Regions from separate parts of the Exiguobacterium sp. R-17 genome, predicted to be linked through region 1. Evidence: predicted binding sites of a transcription regulator. Region 1 holds the regulator's gene; the other holds the start of a gene.

What was found. Region 1 encodes LexA, which represses DNA repair genes until DNA is damaged. Its sites were predicted from a motif close to CGAACATATGTTCG; they were not measured.
Region 2: the regulator LexA is predicted to act here: its motif matches at 2,148-2,161, upstream of ACN9MT_RS02265 (DNA polymerase thumb domain-containing protein).

The regions. Positions count from the first base shown of each region.
Region 1 covers NZ_CP184372.1:1,102,530-1,105,954, reverse strand. The annotation lists gene ACN9MT_RS05710 (YneB family resolvase-like protein) at 84-737, opposite strand; gene yneA (cell division suppressor protein YneA) at 783-1,073, opposite strand; gene lexA (transcriptional repressor LexA) at 1,282-1,896, shown strand; gene ACN9MT_RS05695 (metal-binding protein) at 1,928-2,398, shown strand; gene ACN9MT_RS05690 (MIP/aquaporin family protein) at 2,585-3,286, shown strand; gene glpK (glycerol kinase GlpK) at 3,330-3,425, shown strand, end outside.
Region 2 covers NZ_CP184372.1:412,953-416,377, reverse strand. The annotation lists gene ACN9MT_RS02280 (arsinothricin resistance N-acetyltransferase ArsN1 family A) at 16-504, shown strand; gene ACN9MT_RS02275 (MBL fold metallo-hydrolase) at 565-1,320, shown strand; gene ACN9MT_RS02270 (pentapeptide repeat-containing protein) at 1,369-2,007, opposite strand; gene ACN9MT_RS02265 (DNA polymerase thumb domain-containing protein) at 2,184-3,425, shown strand, end outside.

The DNA of each region.
Region 1 (3,425 bases):
GAGTAGTTCAATTGTATTCTTACTGTAAAAGAGCTTATAAAAAAAAGCAAGTTAACCGCGTCAGTCGACGGGTTACTTGCTTCTCATTCCGGGCTAGGTGTCAGTTCACGGTATTCAAGATATCGACGATTGACCGTTGCTTTTGAAATATCATGCCCCATCCCCCGCAAGGTGATGGCGATATCAGAAAACGTCAATCCGAGTTCTCGAAGACGTACAATTTCTTCGATCGGTACGTCTTTTCGACTACGTCCTGCGTTCTCTCCTTGGCGATTGAGATTTCGTTCCGGGTGAAAACCTTGTTCGACTGCTCGCCGCATGCCACGGGCGATTTTTGCATTATGCAGTTTCCGTTGGTATTCTTCCACGAGTGAGACGATCTCAAGGACCATCGCTTCTGCATCCGCAAGTTGATATTCTCCATCTGAATCAAGCGTCATCAAGCGGACCCCATGTTTTTTGAATGTATGCAAAATAGCAATTTTTGCATTCCCTCGACCAATCCGTGTATCATCCGTCACGAGGACCGCATCTACCGTATCGCGTGTCACATAATCAAGAACTGTTAGCATCCCTTCCCGATCAACATCATATCCACTCTCTTTTTCAGAGACGATATCTACGACATCAAACCCCTTTTGAGACGCAACTTTCGAAAGCTCCATCCGTTGGCGTTCAATCGAACTATCTTGTGCTTCTTTTTCGGTCGATACTCGACAATAAATCACGACCTTCATCGTACCTCACATCCCTGTTCGTTCTTTCACAACTTTTCCATTTTGTCATTGTTGTGCGATTGGTACAACGATTTTGCTTTTTGAGATGACATGTTTTGTCTCAACATCATTATTTTTGATCAACCAGTTGACGTATTCCTCATCTGACATCGAACCGTCATTGTAGACTTCAGCAATTTGTTCGACTGTAGCGTTCTCATCGACCGTAACGGAAGCCGTCATCAATTGTGCTACCTTTTCATCTGGGCGTGGTGTGAGTAAAAAGATCACAAAGGCAATACTTAATGCATAGAAGAGAATAGAAAAAGCATGAGTACGAATCGTATGAATCATCATGAATCCCTCCAAATATGAAATGAATGAGTTAGAATAAACGTTCGCGGAACAATTGTTCGCATAATTCATAATAAACACAGAACCCGTGTTCGGTCAACACAAAATGTCGAACAATTGTTTGTACGCTCATTTGTTCTATGTTATAGTGAATTTAGAAACATATATTCTTACATTTCAAACTTCAATCCAGAAAGAGGTGGCAATTCGTATGCGGAAAATGTCTAAGCGCCAACAAGAGATTCTCGACTACATCGTCTCTGAAGTGAAACTGAAGGGGTATCCACCATCAGTTCGTGAAATCGGAGAAGCAGTCGGACTCGCGTCTAGCTCGACGGTACACGGTCATTTGGATCGACTCGAGAAACGGGGAATGATTCGCCGTGACCCGACGAAACCACGTGCGATTGAGATATTGCTTGATAAGCCTGAAGAAATCACGGAAGCTATCGTTCATGTTCCCGTCATCGGGAAAGTCACAGCTGGTCTTCCGATTACAGCGATTGAAAACATCGAAGAACAGTTCCCGCTCCCTGCACATTATGTAGGAAACGAAACGGTCTTCATGTTGACGATCGATGGTGAATCAATGATTAACGCAGGTATTCTTGACGGCGATCGCGTCATCGTACGCCAACAAAACACAGCAGAAAACGGAGAAATCGTCGTAGCTATGACCGAAGATAGCGAAGCGACGGTGAAACGGTTCTTCTTAGAAGATCAACAGGTACGTCTACAACCAGAAAATGACTCGATGGATCCGATGTATTTCGATAATGTCTCCATTCTTGGTAAGGTAATCGGCGTGTATCGGACGATTCATTGACGGAGGGACCAGTTACGACTGGTCTTTTTTCATGCCTTCAGGAAATGTACATGATACCGTCAATACCGTCGCACTGACGGGTTACGTTGCGTATTCGGTCGCAACGCAACAAACGGATTGGTTACCAACTGCCATCGGTATCGCTGTCGGTACGCTTTGGTTGTCACCTGACCTCGATTTAAAGTCAGAACCGTATTATCGCTTTGGACCATTTCGAGTCCTGTGGATGCCTTATGTGAAGATCATGCCCCACCGCTCGATCTGGTCACACGGATTGATCATTGGGGATGTCATCCGACTCCTTTATAGTGCTGCACTTGTGATTCCCTTATTATTTCTCAGCTTGTATTTTCAAGTCATCGCGTCAGAGACCATCGATTCCTGGTTCGCTTCCCTACCCGCTTTTGTCATTGGTATCATGGTGGCGAGTACAATTCATATCCTACTAGATTATTCCAGTAGTTGGTTTCGACCTAAAAAAAGAAAAAAGCGTCGTCGTTAACACCTCTTTTGCTTGCTTGCAGGCAAGACGAGGTGTTTTCTTATCCAATTTTTCGTATCTTTAAACATTAAAATAAAAAATTTCCATTCCTATATTTCAATTATATGTATTGAAAACGTTATCAAATCGGAGTAATTTAAAGTAGAAAGACCATTATTTGCTTTAATCCAAAGGGAGGGTTTTTGCATGAATAACTTTGTATTGGAAATGATCGGTACGATGATCCTCATTCTGCTCGGGGATGGTGTCGTCGCCGGTGTCGTCTTGAGAAAGACGAAGTCCGAAAACAGCGGATGGATTGTCATCACGTTCGCTTGGGGTCTTGCCGTCATGACAGGAGCATTCGTCGCTGCTGAGAGTGGAGCGCACTTGAACCCTGCTTTAACAATTGCACTTGCTTTAAACTCTGATTTACCGTGGGCAGACGTTCCTGTCTATATTGCCGGACAACTTGTCGGAGCTTTCATCGGCGCCATTCTCGTTTGGCTTCATTACATGAAACATTTTGAAGCGACTGATGATCAAGCTGCAAAACTCGGTGTGTTCGCAACAGGTCCAGCGATTCGCCATACGCCGTCGAACTTGATTTCTGAAATCATCGGGACATTCGTTCTCGTCTTCGGTATCTTGGCGCTCGGTTTAACGACATTCGGTGACGGCTTAAAACCACTTATCGTCGGTTTACTCGTCGTCGTCATCGGTCTATCACTTGGTGGTACAACAGGATATGCCATCAACCCGGCCCGTGACCTTGGACCGCGTATCGCACATGCTATCTTACCGATTCCGAATAAAGGGTCATCTGACTGGGGCTACTCATGGATTCCAGTTGTTGGTCCAATCATCGGCGGAGCGCTTGCCGTGTTCATCTATCAATTGATCTACTAAGATCACGTTTCACAAACACATACCGCTCAAGGGGGATTTCGAAATGGAAAACAAGTATATCCTAGCACTCGACCAAGGTACGACAAGCTCACGTGCGATCATCTTCGATCACGACGGGAAAATCGTCAACTCGGCACAA
Region 2 (3,425 bases), 690 kb from region 1:
TGGGGAGTGAGCAACATGCATATTCGTCCTGTAACGGAACATGATTTACCCGCCGTTCTATCCATTTATAATGAAGGCATCGAAGACCGAATCGCAACGCTTGAGACGGATCGAAAAGATTTATCGTTCATGACCCAGTGGTATGCAGAGCGTACGCATCGCTACGCTGGATATGTCGCAGAAGATGAGACAGGTGTCCTCGGCTTCATTTCTCTTGATCCGTATAACCCGCGTCCTGTCTATGCGACAGTTGGTGAGATTTCCGTCTACATTACTCGAACACATCGCGGACAAGGGATCGGGACACAGTTGTTAGAAACTGCCGAACAACATGCGCGCGATCATCAGATGCATAAGCTGATTCTCTTTACCTTCCCGTTCAATAAAATCGGACAAAAGCTCTACATCCGTTCCGGATTCCGGATTGTTGGGACATTTAAGGAACAAGGTCGCTTGAACGGCGAATACGTCGACGTCATGGCGATGGAGAAACGCTTACGATAGGATTCATTGAATGCCAGACGGGGAATAATCAATCCGAGTCATTGAGAGAGGATGAACCTAATGGATATTCAACAAATTCGTAATGCGACGCTTGTCGTCACGTATGCCAATCAAGTTTTACTGATTGATCCGTTTCTCGGCGAAAAAGGCAGTTTACCTCCTTTCGGTCAAACGCCGAATGCCGTCGCCAATCCACTCGTCGACTTACCGGTCGATGTTAAGACACTGCTCGATCCTGACGCTGTCTTCGTCACGCATCTGCACGCGGATCATTTCGATGATGCTGCAAAACAATTTCTACCCAAGCATTTGCCATTCTATGCGCAGCAAGAAGAAGACGCACGGCAAATCCGAGAAGCCGGCTTCACGAACGTCTCTTCCTTCGATTCCGGTGTGACGATCGGTGATATCCAGGTCCATCGAACAGGTGGACAGCATGGTGTCGGTGAAATCGGTGAACGAATGGGACATGTCTCCGGACTCGTCCTCACGCATCCGGACGAACCGACGCTTTATATCGCAGGTGATACGATCTGGTGTGACGAGGTCGCGCATGCGATTGAACAACATACACCAGATATCATCGTCGTCAACAGTGGGGCTGCCCAGTTCCTGACGGGAGAACCGATCACGATGTCGCAGCGTGATCTCCTTGCCGTACACGAAGCAGCAGCGGAAGCAACGATCATCGTCTCGCACCTCGAGTCCGTCAATCACTGTCTCCTGCGGCGCGACATGATTGCTGACTTTTTAGCTGCTTTCCACCTCTCTGCCCATTTCCTCATTCCGGAAGATGGCGAAACGATGTCATTTTAAGAACAAATCAAAAGTCTCTTTTCGAAATTCATCGAAAAGAGACTTTTTTCATGGAATGACCAATCCTAATAATCGAGCGAAGGCGACTGCTTGTTCTTCCGTAATGACTGCGCCCGGTAAAAATCGCGGATCGATTGTGATACCAGAGAGTTCCGTCTGCCGGAGATCAAGACCTTTTAATGGTGTTTCAATCCATTGGCTATCAGTAAGCCGGACCGCTTCGAGTTTCCAATGGGTCGGTTTCACTTCGAAGAACTGTGCTTCTTTCATCGTCGTTTCACTCCAATGCTGATGACGGACAGTACTACGAATGAACTGGGCATAGTCTGCGAGTCCTTCTTCGATCGTCAGATGATCAAGCGTACAATCTTCAAACTGAACACCCGTCATCCGGCATCCGACGAAAGACACGCGGTGAAAACGGGTTTCTTGGAAGTGACATCCTGTTAAGTCACATTGCTCGAAACGAATATCTTCGAACGAACCGCGGTCAAAGGTGAGGTTCGCGAACGAGACATTTTGAAAACATACTTGATAGGCATCGATACGCTCCGTCAGTTCGACAGGCATCGACTCCTTTTCATAACGTGCTCCTTTCAGATATGGATCGTCGATTTCGACTTGATCGAACGTCTCTGCTTGAAGCGTTTTCGGTAATTCTGGTAAACGGATAACGATCTCTTTCATAGAAATTCCCCCTTTTTCTCTCCTTTAGTGTATCAAACTCCTTTTGCATAAGGGTCAATCGTTCGAATTCCCTCTTTTTTCAACAGTTTTTTATTTTGAGACACTTTGAGACCATGCTATAGTCAAAGAAAATCAAAACAAGAACATATGTTCTTTTATGTAAAGGAGTGATTCAAATGTTTCCTTCCGTCGTTTTACCACAGAATAAACGTATTTTTTGTGTTGACAGTGTTTCCTTCTACGCCAGCTGTGAATGCCAGTATCGCAATCTCCCTCCCTTAACGACACGTCTTGCGGTCGTCTCCGATTTAAAACGAAGCGGATCCGTCATTCTCGCCGCTACTCCCGCCTTAAAAGCGCTTGGAATCAAGACAGCCGGTCGACTGTACGAAATCGAGCAATTACCCTACGCCATTCGTCGTACGATTCAACTCGTCGAACCGCGCATGCTCGCTTATATGAAAACGTCGATTCGTGTTTTAGATGTCCTGCATCAATTTGCCCCACCTGAAGCGATTCGTGTCTATTCGATTGACGAAAGTTTCATTGACATGACTGGAACCGATCGCCTGTTTGGTTCCGATCTGCAAGCTGCCAAAAAGATTCAAGAAGCGATTCTGAAGCAGACCGGCATTCACGTCCGCATCGGGATTGGTCCAAATAACGTCATCGCGAAACTGACGCTTGACTTAATCGGGAAAAAAGAAGGCATCGCACAATGTGGATACGCTGATGTCGCACGACGTCTCCATGATTTTCCGATTCGGAAGATGTGGGGAGTCGGACACCGCATGGAACAACATCTGCAGATGATGGGGATTGAAACGATTGGTGACCTTGCCATGCGCCCAGTCGAAGAGTTACATGAACGCTTCGGTGTCATCGGCGCCGAACTATGGCACCACGCTTGGGGTCTTGACGCGTCACCGACACTGCTTGCCCCTCGCCATTTGTTCGAGAAAGCCCCTCAACGGACGATTGGACACGGTGTGACCTTGATGCAGGACTATTATCAATTTGAACGTATCCGGAATGTGCTCAACGAACTCGTGCAGGATGTTGCGGCACGTTGCCGCTTTTCGAATCAAGTTGGTTGGACTGTTCATATCGGTGTCCGCTATTCTCGAAACGTCGTCCGAAGTGGCTTCTCGCGTCAAGTCCGGTTGCCTTATCCGACATCCGATGAGCGAATCATTCTGCGTCATGTCTTACAATTATTCGAACCGAATTGGCTTGACGGGGAACCCGTTCGTTTTTTATCTGTCGCAGTGGGACATCTAACTGCCGATCAAGGCACCTTACAGTTATCCTTGTTCGAGGATAATACGCGACTCTGGAAGCGGCGGCGGTTATTAAAAGCAATGGACATCGTTAACCTCCGCTACGGGAAAGGAACGATTCGTCTCGCTGTCTCGTTT